Kribbella solani: one gene and its partner. The protein of the gene in region 2 interacts with the protein of the main gene of each other region in a pairwise test. Links are inferred from orthologs where the notes say so. Each region holds a gene or a part of one and is shown on either strand. Other genes may lie near its edges. The genes, in order: aceE and nth.

What was found.
Region 1: the proteins of nth (region 2) and aceE interact in binary tests that used the Escherichia coli proteins (3 or more experiments, as listed by UniProt). The link is inferred for Kribbella solani from one-to-one orthologs.

Annotation. Positions count from the first base shown.
Region 1 is NZ_JACHNF010000001.1:2,992,665-3,009,388, reverse strand. Bases 5,566-8,821 are described here. They hold aceE (pyruvate dehydrogenase (acetyl-transferring), homodimeric type), read right to left. Parts: upstream 8,493-8,821; coding sequence 5,766-8,492; downstream 5,566-5,765. Other genes in these bases: HDA44_RS13400 (DUF3052 domain-containing protein), read left to right, coding at 8,802-8,821; HDA44_RS13410 (Gfo/Idh/MocA family protein), read right to left, coding at 5,566-5,616. Outside these bases: HDA44_RS13440 (dihydrodipicolinate synthase family protein), read right to left, coding at 1-471; HDA44_RS13435 (amidohydrolase family protein), read right to left, coding at 468-1,205; HDA44_RS13430 (amidohydrolase family protein), read right to left, coding at 1,202-2,077; HDA44_RS13425 (enolase C-terminal domain-like protein), read right to left, coding at 2,074-3,174; HDA44_RS13420 (amidohydrolase family protein), read right to left, coding at 3,171-3,929; HDA44_RS13415 (creatininase family protein), read right to left, coding at 3,926-4,660; more of HDA44_RS13410, read right to left, coding at 4,657-5,565; more of HDA44_RS13400, read left to right, coding at 8,822-9,245; HDA44_RS13395 (redoxin domain-containing protein), read left to right, coding at 9,242-9,700; HDA44_RS13390 (TetR/AcrR family transcriptional regulator), read right to left, coding at 9,734-10,282; HDA44_RS13385 (ABC transporter ATP-binding protein), read left to right, coding at 10,355-12,247; HDA44_RS13375 (MarR family transcriptional regulator), read right to left, coding at 12,381-12,818; HDA44_RS13370 (non-ribosomal peptide synthetase/type I polyketide synthase), read left to right, coding at 13,342-16,724. UniProt on the Escherichia coli protein: Component of the pyruvate dehydrogenase (PDH) complex, that catalyzes the overall conversion of pyruvate to acetyl-CoA and CO(2).
Region 2 is NZ_JACHNF010000001.1:5,196,251-5,205,471, forward strand. Bases 3,026-5,802 are described here. They hold nth (endonuclease III), read right to left. Parts: upstream 4,908-5,802; coding sequence 4,143-4,907; downstream 3,026-4,142. Other genes in these bases: HDA44_RS23645 (NUDIX hydrolase), read right to left, coding at 3,026-3,323; HDA44_RS23650 (TlpA family protein disulfide reductase), read right to left, coding at 3,320-3,991; HDA44_RS23660 (Crp/Fnr family transcriptional regulator), read left to right, coding at 5,042-5,719. Outside these bases: HDA44_RS23625 (alpha/beta fold hydrolase), read left to right, coding at 1-94; HDA44_RS23630 (hypothetical protein), read right to left, coding at 51-842; HDA44_RS23635 (SigE family RNA polymerase sigma factor), read right to left, coding at 844-1,335; HDA44_RS23640 (MarP family serine protease), read right to left, coding at 1,384-2,556; more of HDA44_RS23645, read right to left, coding at 2,553-3,025; HDA44_RS23665 (MBL fold metallo-hydrolase), read right to left, coding at 5,845-6,612; HDA44_RS23670 (NUDIX hydrolase), read right to left, coding at 6,609-7,442; HDA44_RS23675 (RidA family protein), read right to left, coding at 7,473-7,934; HDA44_RS23680 (Sp36 family protein), read right to left, coding at 7,931-8,092; ATPase BagA, read left to right, coding at 8,178-9,128; bagB (ArsA family ATPase), read left to right, coding at 9,160-9,221. UniProt on the Escherichia coli protein: DNA repair enzyme that has both DNA N-glycosylase activity and AP-lyase activity. The DNA N-glycosylase activity releases various damaged pyrimidines from DNA by cleaving the N-glycosidic bond, leaving an AP (apurinic/apyrimidinic) site.

The DNA of each region.
Region 1 (16,724 bases), 2.2 Mb from region 2 along the record:
CGGGACCGGGTCGATCGCGGTCAGTACGGCGCGGACGTGCTGCTCCAGCGAGCCGCGGGACGGGGACAGGAAGTGCGGCGGCAGCAGGTTGATCAGGTCGGCGCCGGCCTCGACCGACTCGCGCGCCCGGCGGGCGGCCAGCTGGGTCGCGTGGTCCTGGACGGCGACCACGGCGGCGACGTCCGGGCGATCGCGGGTGTGCGACAACAGGATCTCGGTCAGCCGGCGGCGCTCGTCCTCGGACAACTTGTGGAACTCGGACGCGAAGCCGGGGAACATCGCACTCGTCACCCCCGTGCCCAGCACGTACCGCACGACCCGGTCGAAGCCGTGGTAGTCGACGTCGCCGTCGGCGGTGAACGGAACCTCCAGGACCGGGGACACGCCGCGTACCAGCAGCGACGCGTCCGTGGGCCGTTCGGCCCCGAGCTCGGTGGTGGTGACCATTTCTGCCTCCCGTTGTGTGGTCACGATCGCCCCAGTAACCGGGCGAGGTTGCCGCCGAACACCGCGGCCTTCTGCTCCGGATCGACCGGCCAGTCCCGGATCCGGTCCACCTCGGCGAGTGGCACCGTGTACGGCGAATCGGTCGAGAACACCAGCCGATCGGCCCCGATCCCGGGCTCGGCGAGGAATCCGCTGAGCACGGTGTCCCAGGGCGCGTACGACGTGTCGCCGTACAGGTTGGGCGCGTGCAGCAGCGCCGGCACCGCGTCGATCCAGAAGTCGGTGGCGCCGCTCTTGCCCATCAGCACCGGAAGCTCGGGCCGGCGGCGGGCCAGGCTGGCGAGCGGCAGCGGTACGGCGTTGGCGGGCGTACCGGTGCGGACGTAGACGAACCAGCCGGCCGTCGCGGCGAAGTCGAGCAGCGGGTCCAGCAGGCCGTCGAGCAGGTCGAAGCCCTGCAGCACCGAGTCGACCGCGAGCGCGACCGCGCCGGCGTCGCGGGCCCGGTCCAGTTCGTCCAGGGCGGCCCGGCCGCGCCACGGGTTGGCGACCGCGTACGCGAACAGGCGGCCGCCGGAATCCGCGGCGGCGTTGGTGGTGTCCTCGTTGCCCTCGCGGTTGTCGTAGGCGATGCAGCGTTCGGACGGCGCGATCAGCGCCTGATCGATGCCGAGGGCATCCATCGTGGCGAGCAGCTCGGCCGGCTTCAGGCTGACCTCGCGGCCGTCGCCGATCCGGACATGGGCGTCGATGATCATGCGGGCACCTCCAGCCCGAGCGCGCCCAGAGCGTCCGCGTGCACGATGCCGTCGATGACCTCGTCCGGTACGCGCGGCAGCTTGGTGCCTTCGAGCATGTCGTTGACGGTGTACAAACCGGCGATCGCCTCGCCGGTGGTGGCGATCGGGAAGTCCGACCCGAGCAGCAGCTTGCCGGTCGCGCCCCACTCGACCGCGTTGATCAGGGACTGGTAGAGCACCCACGGGCGCAGGTAGATCGACGACACGTCCGCGTACACGTGGGGGTGCTTGCGGATCGTCACCACGGTTTCCCGGCTCCACGGGTGGCCCATGTGCGCCATCACGATCCGGAGCTCCGGGTACCGCAGGGCGATCTCGTCGGTGACCAGGGGATAGGTGTACTGAAGGGGCGCGTGCCGCATCGGGGACGCGCCGGAGTGGAACAGGATCGGCAGGCCGTGCCGCTGGCAGTAGTCGTAGAAGGCGAAGGCCGGCTCGCTGAGCGGATCGAAGTTCTGGTAGTTCGGGCCGAGCTTGATGCCGACCAGGCCGAGCTCGCGGCAGCGGTCCGCTTCTTCCAGCGCGCCGGGCAGGGTCGGGTTCACCGACATGAAGCCGATCCGCTTCGCCGGGTTGTCCTGGACGAACTCCGCGGTGGCGTCGTTGGTGCGCTCCGGCAGGTAGGGGAGTCCGGTCAGCTCAAGTGGATTGTCGACAAAAATATTGAAGACAATCGTCACGTCGGCGGCTTCCATCGCGGTGTCGTAGTCGGCCCACGAGTTGGTGGTGACCACCGGGCGGTCGTTGCGCCAGTTGTCGTACACCTGGCGCTCGGCCGCCGGAACCGCGTCCCGGTGGGTCGGGGTGTGCGCATGAACGTCGACAATCATCGGAACTCCCGCAACAAGTCGTCTCGCAAGGTCACGCCCAGGCCGGGCTCGTCGGTCAGCCGGACCCGCCGCCCGTCACTGTCGAGCGGTTTCGCCAGCACGTCCTCGGTGTAGTAGTGCGCGCCGATGATGTCGCTCGGGTACGCCGACAACGCCGGCAGTGCGGCCGCCACGTGCAACTGGGCGGCGGCGCCGAGGCCCAGCTCGCCGTTCGATCCGATCAGGACGTCGACGCCGTGCGCCGCGGCGAGTTGTCCCATCCGGACCGCACGTCCGGGTCCGGCGCTCTTCCCGACGTACAGGCTGACCATGTCGGCCGCGCGTGCTTCGATCACGGTCAGGAGATCGTGGACGTCGAACACCGATTCGTCCGCGATCACGGGCAGTCCCTGCTGGCGTACCTCGTACGCGCCTCGTACGTCACGTGGTTCGAGCGGTTGCTCCAGGAAGGCGACACCGAGCGCCTTCAGTTCGGGAACCGCGCGCAGGGCGTCGGCTCGGGACCAGCCACCGTTCGCGTCGGTGCCGAGGAAGGCGTCACCGGCCAGTTCGCGTGCTCGGCGGACGCGCTGGAGGTCGCCTTCGAGACCCAGCCCGACCTTCACCTTGAACGCGCCGAACCCGGCGGCGGTGGCGGCGTTGTACGCGCGTTCGAGCTCATCCGGGTCGCCGGAGAGCGAGAGCTTGATCGGGATCTCCCGGCGGTACGGCCCGCCGAGTGCCACCGCGAGCGGAACGTCCAGGGTGCGGGCGAACGCGTCCCACAAGGCGATCGAGACGCCCGCCTTCGTGAACGGATTACCCTGCAGCACCTTGTCCATCAGGTCATCCGCCGCACCGACCGGGGTGAGCGGCGCGCCGATCAGCGCGGGCGCGAGCACTGTCCGGATGAAGTGCTCGGCGGACGTACCGTCCTCGCCGGACCAGATCGGGGTCGCGCTGACCTCGCCGTACCCTTCGACGCCGTCGCTGGTGACGACGCGGACGAGCAGGAAGTCGGACCGGTCGTGCGGACCACGGGCACCACGGACCAGCAGTTCCGGGGCGGCGCGCAGGCTGACCCGCGCGGTCTGGATCGCCGCGATGGTGGCCGTCACGCGGGCTCCAGCAGGCGTTGTGGATTGTCGACAAGCATCGCGTGCCGCTGCGCGTCGGTGATCCCCCAGCCGTCGATCTCCTTGACCCGCGCGACCGCGTAGTCCTGGCTGGCCTTGTCGGACAGCCCGGCGTCGGTCCCGAAGATCACCTTGTGCGGCGGAGCTTCCTGCAAGATGTGGCGGGCGGCGTACGGCGGCGTACCGCAGATGCACAGGTACAGGTTCTCCGTCTCCTGCGTCATCACCAGTGCCTCACGCCACAGGTCGTGCAGTCCGCCATGACCGAGTACGACGCGCAGTTTCGGGTGCCGGCGGGCCAGCGCGGCGATCTGCCCGGCAGTTGAGTACGGCGGTGTGCCGTCGTGGCTGAGCAGGACGCCGCCGACCGAGGTGATCACCTCGCAGATCGGGTCCAGCGACCGCTCGTGCATGCTGAAGCCCTGCAACCACGGGTGCAGTTTCAGGCCGCGCAACCCGAGCTCGCCGACCATCCGCTCGGCTTCGGCGACGGCCGTCTTGCGGCGGACGGCAACGGTGCCGAAGCCGATCATCCGGTCCGGGTACGCGCGAACGAACTCGGACAGCCGGTCGTTCGATTCCGGGGTCGGGTCGAACAGCCCGTCGTGACTGAGCACGACCGCGCGCTCGATCCCGGCCGAGTCCATGAACCCGACGAACTCGTCCGCGCCGAACGGCGTACCGCCCAGCCAGGTTGCGGTCTCCCACGCCGGGGTGTGGGTATGGAAGTCGATCACAAAACCTCCGCGAGCTCGAGAAGGCGGTCGCCGAGTGCGGCCGCCAGCTGGTCGAACCATTTCCGCCCGATCGCCGGGTCGGCCAGCTCGGGCCGGTCCGTGTACCCGTCGATTCGCTGCCAGCTCTCCGCCGTATGCAGCGCCACGTCATCAACCGCCGCTCCCACTGGCGGATCCGGCCGTTCCTTGCGCTCAGCAACAAACCCGGCATCCAGCCCCAGCATCAACGCAGTCTCGAACTGCCCCGCATGCCCAGGAACGGGGACATCGGAAGATCCAGCAGAACGCAGACTCCAGTAATCGACGTGGGCGGCGTTCAGGTTGTAGCGGGCTGACGCGGTAGCGGCTGCCGCGTGACAGACGCCTGTGTTTCCGCCGTGCCCATTGACGAGCAGCAATCGCCGAGCGCCATCAGCTTGCAGGGACCGAGCCACATCGAGCAGCACTGCCAGCAGGGTCTCCGGAGACAGCGAAAGCGTCCCCCCGAACGGCAAATGATGATCCGAAGCACCGAACGGCAGCACCGGCGCCACCACCAGCGGCCGCGCCGCCCGCTCGTGTACCAACGAGGCAGCCCGCAGCGAAACCGCCTCGGCCAGAATCCAGTCCGTACCGGTCGCCAAATGCGGACCGTGCTGCTCGGTCGCCCCCAACGGCAGCACAACAATTGCCTCAGGCAACAGCTCGCCCAGCTCCGAACGATTACCGTGCTGCCATCTCACCAAGGTCACAAGGCCCTCCCGGCAACGAGTTGGGCGGTACGCAGCGCCGCGATCCCATCATCGAGCGAAGGCACGCCGGCCTTGCACGCACCGTCGTACAGGTCGACAAAGCGTTGCACCTGCAGGTCGAAACATCGAGTCATCCGATCCCCCGGGAAGCGAATCTCACGGTCCTCGGCAGCCGTACGCAGCCGGAGCTCGAACGTGAACCCGTCCAGCGTCGCCAACCCACGATCACCGAGAAACGTCAGCTCACACCGCGGCAGCGCGCTGGTCAACCAGCCGAACTCGACCAGCGCCTGATGCCCGCCCGGGTAACTGAGCCGCGCCCCGGTCAGATTGGCCGCCGGCAGCCCGGGCCGCGTCATCCGCGACCACGCATCGTCGACGCTCTCCGGCTGCCCGCCCAGCAGATGGCTCAGCCAGTCGAACAGATGCGCACCTTCGTGGACGACCGGCGTACCGTGCGCGAGCGTCGCGATGATCCGATCGGCGTGCTCGACGTCGGCCGGGTCGTACGGTTCGTCGTAGATATGCGCGCGGACGAGCACCGGCGTACCCAGCGTGCCGTCCGAGATCCAGGTCGCGAGCTGCTGCAAAGCCGGATCATGCCGGTACGTGAGCCCGACCTGGACCCGGCCGCGCTCCTCGGCGGACAACTGCCCGTACACCCCGGCCGCTTCGACCGACGTCGCGACCGGCTTCTCCGCGAGTACGAACAGCCCGGCGCGCGCGTACCGCACCACCAGCTCCGGCGTCACCCACGGCGGCGTCGCCAGCACCACCCCGTCCACCTCGCCCGGATCGACGTCCGCGCCGACCGGAATCCCCTGCGCGGCGGCGGCTTCGCGCCGCCCCGCGTCGGGGTCGACCAGCCGGACCAGCCGCACGGACGGATGCCGGCGCAGGGCGGGCAGATGTGCACCGAGACCTATGTCCCCGAGCCCCGCGAGCGCCACCCGCATTTTGCCGCTCCTTCAGAATACCGGAATTAGTTTCTGCTATCCGAAGCTTATGAGGTGTCCGGAGCTGCCGCAATGGGTGACCGGGTCGAGAACGCGGAAGGGGCCGCTCACCACAATGGTGAGCGGCCCCTTCCGGAGGCGTGCGAGGGTCAGGCCCCGGCGCCCTCCTGCTTCACGCCGGCGACCGCGGTCGGGTCGTCGATCCGGTACTTGCGGGCCGCCTCGGCGGCGACCTCCGGCTTCACGTCGCCACGCTTGGCCAGGATCTCCAGCGTCGCGACCACGATCGACTCGGCGTCGACCTGGAAGTGCCGCCGGGCCGCAGCCCGGGTGTCGGCCAGACCCCAGCCGTCGGTCCCGAGCGAGGTGTAGTCGTTCGGCACCCAGCGGGAGATCTGGTCCTGCACCGCGCGCATGAAGTCGCTGACCGCGACGACCGGGCCCTTGGTGTCCTTCAGCTGCTCCGTCACGAACGGGATCTGCTCCGGCTCGTCCGGGTGCAGCAGGTTGTGCTGCTCGGCCGCGATGGCATCCCGGCGCAGCTCGTTCCACGAGGTCACCGACCAGATGTCGGCCGCCACCGAGTACTCCTCGGCGAGGATCTGCTGGGCCTTCCGCACCCACGGCAGCGCGACACCGGAACCGAGCAGCTGCACCCGCGGCGCGTCCTCGCCGTCGGCGACCTGACCCTCTTCGAAGCGGTACATGCCCTTCAGCAGGGCCGCGACGTCGAGGTTCTCCGGCTCGGCCGGCTGCGCGACCGGCTCGTTGTACACGGTCAGGTAGTAGAAGACGTCCTCACCGAACGGCTTCTCCTGGTCCAGTCCGTAGCCGTACATCCGGCGCAGGCCGTCCTTGACGATGTACGGGATCTCGTACGCGAACGCGGGGTCGTAGTGCACCGCGGACGGGTTGGTCGAGGCAAGCAGCGGCGAGTGACCGTCCGCGTGCTGCAGGCCCTCACCGGTCAGCGTGGTCCGGCCGGCCGTCGCGCCGACCAGGAAGCCCCGGCCGAGCTGGTCGCCGAGCGCCCACATCCAGTCCCCGGTCCGCTGGAAGCCGAACATCGAGTAGAAGATGTAGAACGGGATCATCGGCTCGCCGTGGGTGGCGTACGCCGTGCTCGCCGCCAGCACCGAACCCATCGCGCCGGCCTCGGAGATGCCCTCGTGCAGCAGCTGGCCGGCCGTGGATTCCTTCCACGACAGCAGCAGGTTGCGGTCGACGGCCTCGTAGTTCTGCCCGTGCGGCGAGTAGATCTTCGCCGTCGGGAACATCGAGTCCATCCCGAAGGTGCGGTACTCGTCCGGGGCGATCGGGACGATCCGGTGCCCGATCTCCGGGTCCTTCATCAGGTCCCGGAACAGCCGGACCAGGGCCATCGTGCTGGCGATCGGCGCATGGCTGCCCTTGGACAGCGGCGCGTACACGTCGTCGCCCGGCAGCTTCAGCGTCTTCGGCGTGACCCGGCGCTGCGGCAGCGAACCTCCGAGCTGTTTGCGCCGCTCCATCATGTACTGGTACTCCGGCGAATCGGTGCCGGGGTGGAAGTACGGCGGGTTGTACGCGTCCTCGAGGTCCTTGTCCTCGATCGGCAGGTACAGCCGGTCCCGGAACGCCTTCAGGTCGTCCGAGGTCAGCTTCTTCATCTGGTGGGTCGCGTTCCGGCCCTCCAGTGCCTCGATCGTCCAGCCCTTGATCGTCTGGGCCAGGATCACGGTCGGCTGCCCGACGTGTTCGGTCGCGCTCTTGAACGCCGCGTACACCTTGCGGTAGTCGTGCCCACCGCGCGGCAGCCGGCGCAGGTCCTCGTCGGACAGGTTGCTGACCATCTGCTGCAGCCGCTGGTCGCCGCCGAAGAAGTTGTTCCGGATGTACTCACCGGACTCGACCGAGTAGGTCTGGAACTGACCGTCCGGCGTGGTGTTCATCTTGTTCACCAGCGCGCCGTCGTGGTCCTGGGCGAGCAGGTTGTCCCACTCCCGGCCCCAGATCACCTTGACCACGTTCCAGCCCGCGCCGCGGAAGAACGCCTCCAGCTCCTGGATCACCTTGCCGTTGCCACGGACCGGGCCGTCCAGCTGCTGGAGGTTGCAGTTGATCACGAAGGTGAGGTTGTCCAGCTCCTCGCGCGCGGCCAGGCCGATCGCGCCGAGCGACTCCGGCTCACCCATCTCGCCGTCACCGAGGAACGCCCAGACGTGCTGCTGGCTGGTGTCCTTGATACCGCGGTTGTGCAGGTACCGGTTGAAGCGCGCCTGGTAGATCGAGTTCAGCGCGGCCAGCCCCATCGAGACGGTCGGGAACTCCCAGAAGTCCGGCATCAGCCGCGGGTGCGGGTACGACGACAGGCCCTGGTGCGGGCCGCGGGAGACCTCCTGGCGGAAGCCGTCCAGCTGGTCCGTGCTCAGCCGGCCCTCGAGGAAGGCACGCGCGTACATCCCGGGCGAGGCGTGCCCCTGGATGAAGATCTGGTCACCGCCGCCCGGGTGGTCCTTGCCCCGGAAGAAGTGGTTGAACCCGACCTCGTACAGGCTGGCGGCCGACTGGTAGGTGGCGATGTGACCGCCGACCTCCAGGCCCTTGCGGTTGGCCTTGCTCACCATCACCGCGGCGTTCCAGCGGATGAAGGCCCGGATCCGGCGCTCGATGTGCTCGTCGCCGGGGAACCAGGGCTCGCGCTCCGGTGGGATCGAGTTGATGTAGTCGGTGCTCCGCAGCGCGGGCACACCGACCTGTCGCTCCCGGGCTCGCTCGATCAGCTTGAGCATCAGGTAGCGCGCCCGCGCCTTGCCCCGTTCGTCCAGGACGGCGTCGAGCGATTCGACCCATTCACGCGTCTCGTCGGGGTCGATGTCGGGGAGCTGGGTGGGCATCCCCTCGGTGATGATGGCTGGTGGTTCGTGTCCGGAAGCCACGGTGTCCTGCCGTTCTCTCTGGTTGCTCTTCACCGCAATCCTGTCACCTGTTCGGAATGCGTTCTACTTCGCCTTCCCTCTGGGCCCGATTACGGCCGGGTAGGTACTGATCCCAGCGGACACGCCCAGTACCCGGCACGCGCATACCGGACACGTCACGGAACCCTGGTGCATACTTGCGCGACGCGGTACGTCACGATGGACTATCGCTAGATGGATGGCTTTGACACCTAACCCCGGCCAAGCGGGGACCACGGAGGAGGACACGTGAGCGCGACCGCGGATCACGCGGACGGCAAGAGCGGAGTGCCGAACATCGCCGCCCGGCTCGGCCTGGAGGCCGGCTGGGTCGTGCAGGAGATCGGGTACGACGACGATTGCGACGACGACCTGCGGGCTGCGATCAGGGAGATCACCGGCGAGGATTTCGCCGGTGAAGACACCGACGAGGTCGTGGACGCAGTACTGCTCTGGTTCCGCGAGGACGACGGCGACCTGGTCGACGCGTTCTTCGACATCCTGACCGACCTGAAGGCCGGTGGCGTGGTCTGGCTGATGACCCCCAAGGTCGGCCGGGACGGGTACGTCGAGACCAGTGACATCACCGAGGCCGCGCCGGTGGCCGGTCTGGCCACCACCAGCACGCTGAGCGTGACCGACGACTGGTCAGCCACCAAGTTGGTGGTCCCGAAGTCCGGTCGCCGCGGGTGACACTCCCGGCTGCCGGCAGCCGGGCACCCGATTTCACCACCCGGAACCAGTACGGCGAACAGGTCCGGCTGAGCGATTTCGCCGGCCACCGGGACGTCGTACTGGTTTTCTATCCGTACGCCTTCAGCCAGGTGTGTACGAGTGAACTGGCCGCGCTCCGGGACCGGCCGGACCTGCTGAGCCGAGCCGAGTTCCTGGCGATCTCGTGCGATCCGATGTTCACGTTGCGGGCGTACGCGGACCGTGAGGACCTCGGCTTCAGCCTGCTCACGGACTTCTGGCCGCACGGCGCGATCGCCACTTCGTACGGCGTCTTCGAATCGGAGCGAGGCTGCGCCACCCGGGGCACTTTCGTGATCGACCGGGCCGGGCTGATCCGCTGGTCGGTGCACAACCAGCTGCCGGACGCCAGGAACCCCGACGACTACGCCGAGGCGCTGGCGAACCTGGCCTGAACTGCCGGTGGCCGGAACGGCTGGTGGCCTGAGTCAGGGGGCCGCGCACTTGAGCAGGGTGCGCAGGCAGTACTCGCGCGCCTGCCGCGGCGTGGCGGCGCCCGACTGGGTGTAGAAGCGCGCGGTGTAGAGGTTCGACCAGAGCGTCATGCTCAGCCATCCGGCCGGCAGCGACGGGTCGATGCTGCCGTCGGCCTGGCCGCGCGCGACCGCGGCGGCGATCCGCAGCTCGTCGGGTTCGTCCTCCCAGCCGGCCTCGGGGGTCTCCTGGAACCACCAGGCGAACACGTCGAAGGACTCCAGCAGCTCCAGACAGAGCCGGGTGTACGCCTCGAGCCCGGTGCCCTCGTCGAGTTTGGCCTTTTCGAGCGCCGACTCGTATTCGTGCTCGACGAACGCGTTGATGCCGTCGACGAGCTCCTTCCGGCCGGCGTAGTAGCGGTGCAGCGTGCTGCGCGCGACGCCGGCCCGCTGCGCGACGTCCGCGATCGAGGCGGACGGATGCTCGATCAGCGTGCCGATACCTGCCTGCAGGATCGCCCGCCGGGTGCGCTCTCTGGTGGGACTGTCTACTTCCAGCATGGATAGATCATATATGTCCGATGGTGAGAAATGATGTACTAAAGTAGGACAGTGGTGTCCTATCATGGGATCATGATGCCTCAATCTTCCGCGCCCGAGGCGGGCCGAATCTCGCTGTTGTGGTCCTATGCGCGCCCGCACTTGCCGGCGCTGATCCTGTCCCTGGTGCTCGCGCTGGTGACGTCGGCGTCGCAACTGGCCAGCCCGCTCGCGACCCGATCGGTCCTGGACGCGCTGGCCGGCGGCGGTTCGCTGCTGAACCCGGTGCTGATACTTCTCGTACTGCTCGTGGTGGGCGGCGCGGTGGGCTGGTGGCAGTGGGTGATGCTCGGCTCGCTGGCGGAGCGGATCGTGTACGAAGCCCGCCAGGGGATGCTGACCCGGTTCATGCGGGCGCGGGTGTTCCCGCTGCTGCGCCGCCCGGCGGGGGAGCTGGTCACCCGCGTCACCTCGGACTCCGTACTGCTGCGGGAGGCCGCGTCGACCAGCGTGGTCGGGATCATCAACGGCACCGCGCTGCTGATCGGCACGCTGGTGATGATGGCCGTCCTGGACCTGGTCCTGGTGCTGGCCACCGTCGCCGCGGTCGCCGTGGTCGCGGCGGTCACTATCGTGCTGATGCCCGAGATCGGCCGGGCGCAGCGCCGGTCCCAGGCCGCGCTCGGGTCGCTCGGGGCTGAGCTGGAAGGCAATCTGCGGGCGATCAAGACGGTGAAGGCAGCCGGCTCGGAGCAGCGGCAGCTGGACCGGCTGACCGGTCATGCGCGCTCGTCGCGGGACGAGAGTGTTCGCGCGGTCCGGCGGGAGGCGATGGTGTGGACGGTGGCCGGCGGCGGTATCCAGGCGGCGATCATCGTGATTCTCGGTGTCGGGGCGTGGCGGGTGTCCGAAGGCGAGATGACGGTCTCGACGCTGGTCGCGTTTCTGCTGTACGCGTTCGTGCTGCTCGAGCCGGTGTCGACGCTGAGCGAGAACTTGACGGCGTTCCAGTCCGGGCTGGCCGCCGCCGGCCGGATCCGGGAGCTCGAACAACTCGAACAAGAGCCCCCGAGCGAGACCGCGCGCACCGGGCCGGGTGACGCGGGTGACGCGGTTGCATCGGGCGACGCGGTTGCATCGGTCGGCTCGGTCGCTTCGGTCGGCTCGGTCGGCTCGGGCGGGTTGCCGGTGGATCGGGCGGGTGCGGTGATGGAGTTGCGGTCGGTGACGGCTGGGTACGATCCGGCCGGTGAACCGGCGGTGCGTGACCTGGACCTGCGGATTCCGGCGCGCGGTCATCTGGCACTGGTCGGTCCGTCCGGTGCGGGCAAAACCACCGTCTTCTCGCTGTTGCTCGGCTTCCTCAATCCACAGTCCGGCCAACTCACGCTCCAGGGCGTGCCGTACGCGGAAGTGGGACTGCCCGAAGTACGTCGCCGGCTCGCGTACGTGGAACAGGAGACGCCTGTCGTACCCGGGACGATCCGGGACAACCTGACCTTCCTCAACGCCGACGCCACCGACGAGCAGATCCTTGACGTGCTCGATCAGATCCGGCTGCGCGAGACCGTGCTCGCCCTTCCGGACGGGTTGGATACGCCTCTCTCGGACAGCTCGGTTTCCGGCGGGCAGCGGCAGCGGATCGCGTTGGCCCGCGCGTTGCTGGCCGATCCCGAAGTGCTGCTGCTCGACGAGGCGACCGCACAGGTGGACGGGCTGACCGAGAACGCGATCCACGACGCCGTACGCCGTCATGCCGCGCACGCGACCGTCGTGACCATCGCGCACCGGTTGTCCACGGTCATCGACGCGGACGAGATCGTGGTCATGGAAGCGGGCCGGATCGCGGCGCGCGGTACGCATCAGGAGCTGCTCGCGGTCAGCGAGCTCTACCGCAGCCTGGTCCAGGCATTGCGGATCAACACCGAAACGGAGCTGGAAACGGCGGAGCCGGAACCGGATGTGGAGCGCGTGGGTGGGCTGTGAGGGACTCGAACCCCCGACCCCCTCGGTGTAAACGAGGTGCTCTAACCAACTGAGCTAACAGCCCGCGAGGCATGACCGTATCACTCCGGACGGCCCGGACCGAAAAGCATTCGGTCCGGGCCGGCGGCGTCGTTCAGCGCCGGCGTTGCTGGGCGTCGAGGAAGCGCTGGAGGTACTCCTGGAAGCGTTGCACGTCCTTGGCGTCCCAGTCGGCGGTGAGGTCGGCGAAAACCGACTCCTGCCAGCGGTGGGCGGCGGCAAGCATCCGGGCGCCCTTGGCGGTCACGAGCAGATTCCGCTGCCGCGCGTCGGTGGGGGAGGGGACCTTGCGCAGGTACCCGCGCTCGACCGCCTGCGCCAGGAATCGGCTCGCGCCGGACTGATCGATGCCGAGCTCGTCGGCGACCTGGTTCACGGTCGCGCCGCCGTCCCCCTGCAGCGCGGCGACGGCCTCGGTGACCATCACGTCCCGCCCGCGCTCGGCGTCGACCGCCTGCCCCGCCCCGGTCCACCGCCGCGACCAGTACCGCACCACCCGAAACAGCGCCATCCCCGGCTCCACGGAACTCACCGGCCCAGCTTATGCGATTCGCATGGGTGCCAGGCGCGGAAGTTCGCGTGGTGGCCCCGACTGACGGGCTTTGTGACCGATGGCGTGTTGTAGCGCGTCAGCGGTCCAACAACCTGTCAGCGGGGTCGCTTCCCCCAACCACCCGCACCAGTGACTTGCTGGGGACTGGCTGGTTCGGGGAGGGCCGTATCGGAAGCCGTGGTCACTCGTTGGAACCATGTCGGTGGAAGCGGGATTCTTAACCATCGGCTGCTGGGAACGGACTCCTCCAGGGCGGGTTGCGGCTGGTAGGGTTCACGGCTGTCGGTCGGCGCGACGACGCATCGGGTGCACCTGGTCTCGACGCTGTCCGGCAGATGAAACGCAGATGGAAAACGGGGCTGCTGTCGGTGTGAAGTGAGGCGGGTATGCCCTGTACCCGCTCCGTCCAGTTGGGGAGGCACGTGTCCGTGGGTCGCCAACCGGCCGGCGCCTGTGCAGCCCGCATCCGTGCAGTACCGCGTCCGCTGGTGGTGGCATCGGCGTGAGAAGCGGTGCGGACCGGCCGGCGATCTCCACCGGGCCGGCGTTGATGATTCCCGCCGGGTACCCGCGCGACCTGCCGAGCGCGCTGCTCCGGGCCGCGCGTGACTTCGGTGCCGCCGGCGTGGTCGAGATCGGACCGGACGGCCGGGAGACGAAACTCGACTTCCCGACGTTGCTGGAGCTCGCCGCGCGGATCCTCGCGGGCCTGCGCGCGAACGGCGTACGCGCCGGGGACCCCGCGGTCGTGCACTGCACCGAACCGGTCGGTTTCTTCGCCGCGTTCTGGGCCTGCACGCTCGGCGGCATCCGCCCGCTGCTGGTCGCGCCGAACCCGGGCGGCGACCGCACCGAGGAGGGCCGCGAACGGCTCCGCCGGATCACCGACCTGCTCGGCTGGACGGTCCTGATCGGCCGCCCGTCCGACCTGCCGAACGACCTCGGCCTCCCGGTCCTCGACCCGGACGCGATGGCCGGGCACGAGCCGACCTCCGATTTCCACCGCCCGGCCGCGGACGACATCGCCGTCCTGATGATGTCGTCGGGTTCGAGCGGTACGCCGAAGATCGTGCAGCTCACGCACCGCGGTCTGGTCGAGTTTGCCGCGGGTACGCCGGCGATGCTGCCGGTCCGTCCCGGTCAGACCACGCTCAACTGGCTGCCGCTCGACCGCAGCGGCGCGTTCTTGCTGTACCACCTGCTGCCGGTGTTCACCGGGTGCACCAACATCCACGTCAACACCGACTGGGTACTCGAGAACCCGCTCCGCTGGCTGGATCTGATGGACCAGCATCGGGTGAACCATTCCTGGTCGCCGAACTTCGGGTACCGGCTCGCGACCGCCGCCGTCGCCGGGGAGCCGGACCGGCACTGGGACCTGTCCGCGCTGCGCAGTCTGGTCAGCGGCGGTGAGCAGATCACCGTGCCGGTGATGTCGGAGTTCCTGCGGGTGACGAACCGGTTCGGTGTCGTACCGGAAACGTTCGTCGCGGCGTGGGGGATGACCGAGACAGTCACCGGAATCACGTTCGCCCGGCCGGGACTGACGCCGAACGTACACCGCGTACGCATCCCACCGACCGGCGTCGTCGAGTGGGTCGACCAGCGCCCTTCGTCCGGCAAGGTCGCGGTCGCAAGACCCGGCAAGCCGCGTACGGAGGCGCCCGGCGTACTGAGCCTCGTATCGGTCGGAGCGCCCGCGCCCGGTACGACCGTACGCATCGTCGCCCCCAACGGCGCCGTCCTTCCGGAGGGCCGGATCGGCCAGCTGCAGGTCGCGTCCGCGCGGGTCACCCCCGGGTACCTCGGCAACCTCGACGCCGACCGCGCTGCCTTCCCGGTCGGCAACTGGCCGGCCCGCAAATGGCTCGCCACCGGCGACCAGGGCTTCATCACCGGCGGCCAGGTCGTCATCACCGGCCGGGACAGCGAACGCATCATCATGTCCGGCAAACTCCATCATGCGCACGACATCGAGGAAGTCGCCGCAACGGTTGTCGGCGCCGAGCCCGGCCTGGTCGCCGCCTGCGGCGTCCCGCACGAGGAGTCCGGCACCGACCGCCTGGTCATCTTCTACGCGCTGACCCCCGGCGCGATCCCCGGCATGGACCAGGCCATCCGCAGCCTCGTCCAGGCCCGGCTCGGCCTGCAGGCGGAGGTGGTCGGCGTACCCCGCCGCGACTTCCCCACCACCCCCGGCGGCAAGATCCTCCGCCCCCTCCTCAAACAACGCTGGCTCGAAGGCACCCTCGAACCGGCCACCACCCCCCACGTAGAACCCGCCGGCGCCACCCCCAACTCAGGCCCCTCCGGCCAAGGCCCCTCAGCCACCCCAGAGTCAACCCCGTACGCCGAAGAAACCCCCCACCTCCTCCACCACCCAACCGCCCCCACCTCACTGGCCCCCTCCACCGACCCCACGTCGGCCTCCTTCACCGAGCCCACCTCGCTGGCGGCCCTGGCCTCGTCCGCCGAGCTCTCTTCACCGACAGCGCTCACCTCTGAGCCCGCCTCGCCCGTCCCACCGGCGGCCCTGGGTTTGCCCGCCGAGCTCACCTCATCGGCCTCGTCAGCGGCACCTGCCGGCAGCGAGCCCGTCGATCCAGAAGCCGCAACCCTCAAACCAAGCCCCGACGCCCTCGACCTCCCGCTCCAGCCCCCCACCGCGTACGACGAGGACGCCGCCGAACGCACCACCGAACTCCCGGTCATCAGCCTCGCCTGGAAACGCGAACTCCAGCAATCCATCCCCACCCCACCCCAACGCCCCACCCTCGGCACCCCACCCGGCCACCTGACCACCACCACCCCCATCACCGGCCACTCCCCAGCGCCGGATGAAAGCGCCGAGCACGACGACAACGCCCCCGAGAACGCCGCGTACGAGAACGCCGCGTACGAGAACGCCGCGCCCGAGGATGTCGCGCCCGAGAACGCCGCGCCCGAGAACGCCGCGCCGGGGAATGCTGAGTCCGAAGACTCCACGGGGCCCAACTCTCCTGACGCCGAAGCGGAAAACCCACTCGCTGCCGTCACCGCACCCGAACACCGCCCTGCGCAAACCACTGCGCACGAAGTCCCGGACACGGACCACGCAGCCAAACAGGCCGACGGCGATGGCGCGAATGAAGATCGCGTCCAGCAGACCACCGCGCCCGAACGTACACACGCGGATCACACCACCGAACACCCTGAAAACGAAGACACAACCTCGATCGCGGACAACCCCAACGGCACCACAAACGCGAACAAGTCCGACGCCCCAAGCGCAGCCGCGAACAAGGCCGACGCCGCCAACACCGAACCCATCGCCGAGGACCGCGCCGCCGAAACACCTGAAACCAAAGACGCGAACACCAACCCCTCCGCCCCCAAGCCCACAACCACCGAACCCGATGCCGTCAGCGATCACACCCCCGCCGCAATCGCCGACACCGCGGACGACCTGAATACCGACTCTGCCGCCCCCGCAAACGCGGAGGCCGCCGACGCCACGGACGCCGACGCCTCGGATGCCGACGCCACCGCCGAAGCAACCGCCGACGCGGACGCCGAGAGCGCTGATGCGTACGCCACGAGCAGCAACACAGACATCGAGGCAACCAACGCTCAGGTAGCAGGCGCTAACTCCCCTCAGGCAGCAGTCGCCGACCCGACCGACGCCGACACCAACCCGATTCGCACAGCACAGGCCGAAACAGATTCGTCCGACACGAACGGCCCCGACGCCGAAGACCCCAGCACGAACAAGCACACCGCAGACTCAGCTCCCGCACCCCAGGCTGAGCCGGATTCGGTTGGTACGGAGGAAGCCGTCGCCGAAGAGCCGAACGCGATGGGGTCTGACGCAGCCGTCGTTGGCGCGGACCAGATCGAGCCGAACTC
Region 2 (9,221 bases):
AGTGATCACCCCAGCCGGCCACTTCCCGCACGAGGAGGCGCCGGACCTGTTCAACACGCTACTCGTGGATTGGCTTCGCTCGTTCGCTGCTTGACGCAGGGCAGCGTCCCGGTGCTGCTGGTGACCTGCCACGCACCGTCGATCAGCTGCAGGACGTAGATCCCCGCCGCGGGAGTGTCGCACCCGTCACGCAGTACGAGAGGTACGTCTCGACGGCTGCCCCGAGTGACCACCGAACCGACCGTCAGGGTGGCGCCTTGACTCGAGACACAGTTCAGTTCGACCGGGCCGTCCCAGCGAACCGATGCGAACGGGCGAACGGCTTGCTCGATCAGCGCCCGATCGGCCGCGCTGAAAACAGGTCCGGGCGGTGCCATCAGACTCTCCGGATCGGCCCCAGGGCTCGGAGACCTGGCCCCCGGGCTCGGAGACCTGTCCACCGAGCTCGCCGGCGGCGTGACCGCGCCGACGAACTGGATCAACTCGGCGTGTACCTGAACCTCCATCAAGCTCTCCGACCTGGGCCGAAGGTTCCGCGTCAGCGTCGCGATCGCCGCGGCCCAGACGGCGCCGTCCTCGCCGGACCGCGTCCGCCGGGTCTCCGGCTGGGCGGTGTCCGAACTGCCGGTGCCCGGCCGGGCCGCCGGATCGTGCCGGCGCAGACCGTCGGCGGCGACCAGGACGCCGGCGATCACCGCGAGGACGGCGGCCGCGGCCAGCAGGGCCGGTGCGACCCGATGCCGTCGCTTGGTTGCCACCGGCAAGCTGTCGGCCAGGTCCTCCTTGTCCGCAAAGGTTTCGCGAAGCAGCTCGGCGAGCTCGTCATCGGTCAGCTTGGGCATCTCAATCCTCCTCTGCCAGGGTGTCGCGAAGCGTCGCGAGAGCGCGGGCGGCGTTCGAACGGACCGTGCCCGGCGCGACGCCGAGCACCTTCGCGATCTCGTCGTCCGGCAGGTCCTCGTAGTAGCGCAGCACCAGTACCGCCCGCTGTTTGTTCGGCAGCCGGGCGAGCAGCCGCCAGGTGGCGTCACGCTGTGCCTGGCGGGCACCGATGTCCTCGTGGTCCGGGCCGTCGACCGGCTCGGCAAGCGGTACCTCACTGTTCTTCAGCAGGCGGCGCCACCCGAGGAACTCGTTCACCACCATGGTCCGCAGGTACGCCTCAGGGTGATCCAGTACGCCGATCCGGCCCCATTTCCGGTGCGCCCGGGCCAGCACGGTCTGCACCAGGTCCTCGGCCGTGTGCACGCTCCCGGAGAGCATCACCCCGAGCCGGAGCAGGCGTCGCTCGTACGCCCGCACCACCTCCTCGAACGAGACCGGATCCGTCGCCACCACCACGTACCTCCAATGCGGTGACAGACGCGATCTGCTGCATCCGGCTCAGGTGCAGGACTGGGTGGACACATCCTGGGTCGCGGTGGCGCCGGCCCGGGCGTCGGCGGCGACCTGCTGGGCGGTCAGTACATATCCGGTGCGGTTGTCCTCGACCGAGGCGGCGAACACCACCCCGTACACGGTGCCCTTGCTGGACAGCAGCGGGCCGCCGGAGTTGCCGGGACGGACCGATGCCCAGATCGAGAACGCTTCGCGGGTGACCGTCTTGTCGCCGTAGATGTCCGGGCCGCGGAGGCGTTCCTCGGAGCGGATCCGGGCCGCCTCGGCGTCGAACGGACCGTTCTCCGGGTAGCCGAGCACGACCGCCGGGTCGTCCGCCTTCCCGGTCAGGTCGAAGCTCAACGGCTTCTCGTTCAGGTTCTTCACGTACAGCACCGCGATGTCGGTCTCCGGATCGAAGACGACCACCTTCGCGTCGTACTTGCGCCCGTTCACCTCGACCTGCGGCGAACTCACGCCGGCCACGACATGCGCGTTCGTCATCACGCGTTGCGGCGCGTACACGAACCCGCTGCCCTCGAGGCCGCGGGAACAGCTGGCCACCCCGGTCACCTTCGCGATCCGGGTGTACGCCGCGCGGACCGTCGGCTGCCGGGCGATCGCACTGTCCGGCGGCTGCGTCTCGCGGATGCGCTCCGGGACGAACGGGTCCAGGAAGCGGGGGAACAGATCGGTGTTGACCACGTCGTTGAACGACTGCAGCGCCCGGTCGGCACTGCTCGGCAGCACCTGATCGACCTTCGCCAGCACCTCGGAGCCGCGGACCGCCGCCGTCACGTTCGGGATCCGGGCACCGCTGACCGCGACGCCGAGCACCCAGGCGACGATCAGCACCGACGCGGCCGCCAGCGCGGCGCCGCCGAGCGCGTCCAGGAACCGCAGCGGCCGCCAGGACAGCTTGTCCCGGATCCGGGACCCGATGACGGCGCCCAGCGCCCGCCCACCGGCGGCCAGCAGCACCACCGCCACCAGCGCGACGAAGGACACCGTCACGCTCGGTGAGAAGTGATCAAGTGCTTTCGGGGCGCCCCAGACACCGACCGCGGCACCGGCGAGCAGGCCGGCGGTGGCGCAGGCGCCGACCACGAAGCCCTCGACGTACCCGGAGATCGCCACCAGCGCGGCCGCGCTCAGCACCACCCAGTCGAGCCAGTTCACTCGGCACCTTCCGACGATCCATCTGTTGACCGGCCGAGATCGTGCTCGATGGCGGTCATCCGCCGCACGTCCTCCGGCCGGCGTCCCTCGCTTCGCCAGGCCGCCTCGACCAGCCGGTCGGGCAACGGTACGACGTTCGAGGGGCTCCAGTCTCGGTGCCATCCGCCGAGCAGCAGCAATTTGTCCAGCAGCCCGGCGGTGAACCCCCAGATGTAGAGGTCATCGATGGTGAACGCGGGACCGGTGAAGCCGGACGGGTGCAGGCAGCTGATCCGGTTCGCCGGGTCGGCCAGCGCGCTGATCGGCACCTCGTGCACCGAGGCGACCTCGGCCGGGTCGACCACCGCCACCGGCGACGGCTCCCGCCACCAGGCCAGCACCGGCGACACGCCGAAGTTGCTCACCGGCACCCAGAGCGCCGGCCAGATCCCGAACGGGACCACGCCGCGCGGATCCAGACCGGTCTCCTCCTCGGCCTCCCGGAGCGCCGTCCGGACCAGGCCGTCGTCGCCAGTGCCGTCCTCCGGGTCCACGCCGCCGCCCGGAAACGCCATCTGCCCGGCGTGCTTACGCAGCGACCAGGACCGCTCGGTGAGCAGCACCTCCGGCCCATCGTTGCCCTCAGCAAGCAAGATCAGGACGGCGGACTTGCGTACGGAGGGGTCGTCCGGCGGCAGGAACCTGGACAGTTCGCGCGGATCCACATCGTCCGAAGCCTTTGCCAACGGGCGCAGCCAGTCCGGGATACCGACGTCGCCGAAGATCATGGGGTGATCCCGAGTTTGTCCTTGACCAGTTGATTCAGCTGGTGCTGGGAGGTGAGGACGCCGCGGTGTACGTACGCGATCGTGCCGCTGGAATCGATGAACGCGGTCAGGGGTGGACCGCCTACCTTGAGCGCTTTCTGGATCGCTTTGTCCTGATCGACCAGGTGCGGGTAGGTCAGGCCCTCGTCGGCGGCGAACTTCACCGCGAGCTCCGGGCGCGGGTCGTCGTAGTCGATGCCGAGCATGGTCACCTTGCCGGACTTCGCCAGGTTGGCCAGGTACGGCGCTTCGTCGCGGCAGGGGCCGCACCACTGCGCCCAGATGTTGACGACCAGCGGGCCGCGGAGGTCGGCGAGGCGGACGTCCGGACCGGCGCCGAGACACGGAAGCGAGATGTCCGGCAGCCCGTTGCTGACGGGCGGCTTCGATTCGACCGTCGGGCAGCCGGCAAGCTTGTCCGCCCCCGGCACCGCGTTGCCCCCCGCCGACTGCCCGGCCGTCGCGCCGGACGACTGGCTGGACTGCCCCGGCGAGTTTTCCTCGGCGCCGCCCCGGCCAGCCGCCTGCTCCGACCCACACGCCACCAAGAACAGCACCAACGCGACAACACCACCTGCCGCAAAGAGCAGCCGGCCACCGCGCGTACCGGATCGGTGTGGACGGGTCACCGGACCTCCCGCGACCACGCCGGCTCTGGCCAGAAGCAGGCGGCGACGGGATCGGTGGGGACGGGTCACGAGTCCCCCCGGACCGGACGCACGTCCACACCGACTGCCGCAAGGTGCAGCCGGCGCGGGGTGCCGGGGCGGGGTAGGGGGCTCACGCCGGGACCTTCACCAGTTTCGTGGCAGCTTCCGGGTCGGTGGGGCCGGTGCCGTAGGACGGGCACCACTGGGCGATCGGGCAGGCGCCACAGGCCGGCTTCTTCGCGTGGCAGCGGCGGCGGCCGTGGAAGATCAGCCGGTGCGACAGCATCGTCCAGTCCTTCTTCGGGAACAGGTCGCCGATGAGGTGCTCGACCTTGACCGGGTCCTCCTCGGCGGTCCACCCGAACCGCCGGACCAGGCGCCCGAAGTGCGTGTCGACCGTGATCCCGGGCACATCGAAGGCGTTCCCGAGCACGACATTCGCGGTCTTCCGGCCCGTACCAGGCAGCTTGACCAGCTCGTCCAGCTTGTTCGGCACGACCCCGTCGTAGTCGTCGACCAGCGCCTGGCCGAGCTTGATCACACTGTTCGTCTTGGCGCGGAAGAAGCCGGTCGGCTTCAGGATCGTCTCCATCTCGTCCCGGTCGGCCTCCGCGTACGCGCTCGCCGTCGGGTACTTGGCGAACAGCGTCGGTGTGACCTTGTTGACCGTGACATCGGTGGTCTGCGCCGACAGAATGGTCGCCACCAGCAGTTCCAGCGGGGTGCGGAAGTCCAACTCACAGTGCGCGTCCGGGTACGTCTCGGTGAGCACCTTGTGCATCTTCCGGGCCCGGCGGACCAGCTGGGTGTGGGTCTCCCCGGCGTACACCGGAGCCTTGCGGGGGAGCTTCAGCGGGACCACGGGGAGGGGGTCCACGACACGCGGGGATGACATGGAGGCAAGCCTACGTGGCGGTGCCGACACCTGAGGGGCTACGGTTTTGTGGCGACCGGGTGTACACATATCGGTCGACGGACGTGGCTGAGCCCACATCCGGAGTCGTGGTCGAAGGTCCTAGGAGGCCCAACGTGGATGCCGCAGTGCTCCGACAGGCACCGCTGTTCAGTCAGCTCGACGACGAGGCGGCCGACGCGCTGGCCGCGTCGATGACCGAGAGCCGGCTGCGCCGCGGCCAGGTGCTGTTCCACGAGGGCGACTCGGGCGACCGGCTGTTCATCGTCACCGAGGGCAAGGTCAAGCTCGGCCGCACCTCCGCGGACGGCCGGGAGAACCTGATCGCCGTCCTCGGCCCGGGCCAGATGTTCGGCGAGCTGTCGCTGTTCGACCCGGGACCGCGCTCCGCGACCGTCACCGCGGTCACCGACGCGTCGATGATGTCGCTCACCCACGACGAGCTGCTGCGCTGGCTCGAGGGCCGCCCGGCGGTCGCCCGCGGCCTGCTCCTGCAGCTCGCGTCCCGGCTCCGCAAGGTCTCCGACGTGGTCGCCGACCTGGTCTTCTCGGACGTGCCCGGCCGGGTCGCCAAGGCCCTCCTGGACCTTGCCAGCCGCTTCGGCCGTACCGCCGACGACGGCGTCCACGTCCACCACGACCTGACCCAGGAGGAGCTCGCGCAACTCGTCGGCGCCTCCCGCGAAACCGTCAACAAGGCCCTCGCCGACTTCGCTTCCCGCGGCTGGGTACGCCTCGAACCCCGCTCGGTGGTCCTCCTCGACGTGGACCGCCTCCAACGCCGGGCCCGCTGACCCTCTCCATCCCACTCCTGTCCGCTCCGCCCGGCCAAACCCTCCGTTTCAGGGGATATCCCCCGAACCGCAGGGTTGCCCCCTGAAAATTCGAGGGGGCAACCCCGTGCTTGAGAGGGCAACCCTCAGCTGTTCAGGTGCTCCAGCTGGGCGCGGACTGACCTTTCGGCGGCCGGCCAGAGGGTCTTGTCCACGTCGGCGTAGACGTGGGCGACGATCGCCTCGGGGGTGGTGTGGCCGGCGGCAAGCGCCTCGCGGACCTGGGTGAGGCGTTCCTGACGGTGGTTCAGGTAGTAGGTGAGGACCGCGCTGGGGTCGTCGATCACGGGCCCGTGGCCGGGGAGCAGGCGGGCGACGCCGGCCGGGGAGTTGGCGAAAGCCCGGAGGTGCTCCAGGGAGTTCAGGTACGGGCCCAGGGCACCATCCGGGTACGCGACCACCGACGTACCGCGGCCGAGAACCGTGTCGCCGGTCAGCAGCGAACCGTCCTGAGGCAGCCAGAAACACACCGAGTCGAGCGTGTGACCGGGCGTGGGCAGTACTTCGACGCGGAGACCGTCGACGGTGATCACATCACCTTCGGACAGGCCGTGGGCGTGGTCGGTCGGGATGCGGAAAGCCGGATCCACCGCGCGTACGCCGCAGCCGGCCTGGTTGGCGAACCAGGCGGCACCGTCGGAGTGATCCGGGTGATTGTGGGTCAGCAGCACGACCGCGACCTGGCCTGCCTCGGCGAGGACCGCGCGCAGGTGGTCCTCCAGCATCGGGCCGGGATCGACGACCACCGACCGCTCCGCACCGGGAGCGCGCAGAATCCAGGTGTTGGTCCCGTCCAGGGTCATCGGGCCGGGGTTCGCCGCGAGTACCAGGGTGGCGTAGTCGGTGACGTTCATGTGGTCTCCAGATAGGCCTGGTCGCCGTCGAGACGCACGGTGGGCATGATCGCCCGGATGGTCCGCTCGCCGGCCGCGTCCAGGACCGCGGCCACGTCGGCGTACCGCGAGAGTTCGTGACAGCAGATGTACGTCGGCGGCAGCATCAGTACTTCGCCCGCGTCGACGGCGGCGACTGCTTTCTCCGGGCGGATCCAGGTGACTTGGTCGGATTCGCTGGTCACGTCGCGGGTGACCTGGCCGGCCGGGAGGGCGGCGACGAAGAACGCGGTGTCGTACCGCTTGGGCTCGAACTCCGGCGTGATCCAGTGCGCCCACGGGCCGAGCAGGTCGGCACGCAGGACCAGGCCGCGGCGGTGCAGGAACTCCGAGAAGCCGAGCTCGCGGGATTCCAGGGCGACCCGGTCGGCCTCCCAGTCCGCGCCGGTGGTGTCGTCGACGATCGAGTCCGGCGACGGGCCGGCCAGGAGTACGCCGGATTCCTCGAAGGTTTCGCGGACGGCGGCGGCGACGTACGCGGCGGCGGTCGCGGCGGAACAACCGAGCCGCCCGGCGAACCAGTCCGGCGCCGGGCCGGACCAGGAGTCCGCGACCGTCGAGTCGGTCGGATCGACCCGACCGCCCGGAAACACCGTCATCCCCGCCGCAAACGCCATCGTCCGCTGCCGCCTCAGTAGGTAGACCTCTGTCCCATCACCCTGAGTGGAGTTTCTCAGCAGGATGACCGTCGCGGCGGGGTGCGGTGGGGTGGGGGTGCGGGAACCCTGGGCGTACTCGAGGGCTACTTCGGCCATCCGGCCGGTCATCAACTCGGACGTCAGATCCCGCACCTCGTCACACCTTCCGCTCCGCCACCGCGGTCAGCCGACCTCGACGATCAGTTCAATCTCTACGGGGGCATCCAGCGGCAACACCGGTACGCCGACCGCGCTGCGCGCGTGCTGCCCAGCGTCACCGAAGACCTGCCCGAACAGCTCGGACGCGCCGTTCGCGACCTGCGGCTGACCGGTGAAGTCGGCGGTGGACGCGATGAACGCGACCGCCTTCACGATCCGCTTGACGTTCGCCAGGTCGCCGATCTCGGCCTTGACCGCGGCCAGCGCGTTCAGCGCGCACTGCTGGGCGCACTCGCTCGCCACCTCGGCGGTGACCGCGTCGCCGACCTTGCCGGTCGCGATCAGCGCGCCCTCGCGCAGCGGCAGCTGACCGGACGTGTACACCAGGTCACCGGTGCGGACCGCCGGAACGTACGCGGCGACCGGCTTGGCCACCTCGGGCAGCTTCAGGCCGAGCTCGGCCAGCTTCTCTTCCGGGTGGCTCACTTGTCCTCGATCTCTCGCTTGAAGTAGGCGACCAGGTTCTCCGGGTTGAGGCCCGGCACGACCTGGACCAGCTCCCAGCCGTCCTGGCCGAAGTTGTCCAGGATCTCCTTGGTCGAGTGGACCAGCAGCGGCGCGGTGAAGTACTCGAACTTCTTCATACAGGGGACTCTACTGAAACCTCCCCTATCCCACCGGCCCCGGTCAGGAACGCTGTGGTGTGGAGCACGTCCTACCCTGGGACCTATGGCACGACTGCACGTGGTCACCGGTAAGGGTGGCACCGGGAAGACCACCGTCGCGGCCGCCATGGCGTTGTCCCTGGCCGAACAGGGCAAGCGGGTGCTGCTCTGCGAGGTCGAAGGACGCCAGGGGCTGGCGCAGCTCTTCGACGTTCCGCCGCTCCCGTACGTCGAGCGCCGGATCGCACAAGGTCCCGGCGGTGGCGAGGTGTACGCGCTGGCGGTGGACGCCGAGGCGGCCCTGCTCGAGTACCTCGACATGTACTACCACCTCGGCCGCGCCGGGAAGGCACTGGAGAAAGTCGGTGCGATCGACTTCGTCACCACGATCGCGCCCGGCCTGCGCGACGTACTGCTCACCGGCAAGGTGTACGAGGCGACCCGACGGAAAGCACACGGCAAGCTCGCGTACGACGCGGTCGTGCTGGATGCCCCGCCGACCGGCCGGATCGCGCCGTTCCTGAACGTGAACCACGAGGTGGCCGGACTGGCCAAGGTCGGGCCTATCCGCAATCAGGCGGACGCGATCATGGGCATGCTCCGCTCGGACGTGACCCGGATCCACCTGGTCACGTTGCTTGAGGAAATGCCGGTGCAGGAGACGCTGGACGCGGTCGAGCAACTGGAGGCGCTGGACCTGCAGATCGGGTCGATCGTGGTGAACCTGGTCCGGAACAGTCCGCTCGACGACGACGCGCTCGCCCTTGCGGTGAAGGAGAAACTGCCCGCCGCGGAACTGACCCGGGGACTGAAGGCGGCCGGGCTGACGATCGGCGACGACCTGGTCCGGACGCTCGCCACCGAGGCGCACGACCACGCGATCCGGGTGGGCCTGGAACGCGAGAACCGCGACCGAATCGATGCCCTGGGCAAGAAAGTCACCGAGCTGCAACTGCAGCCCGAAGGCATCGACCACGGCGCCCTGATCGACCTGGCAGAGGAGTTCCGGGCATGAGCGCGACGCGACCGGCCGGGGAGGCCACCCGATGACCGGGCTCGATCTTGACGCGTTGATCGACGACCCGGGTACACGGATCGTGATCACCTG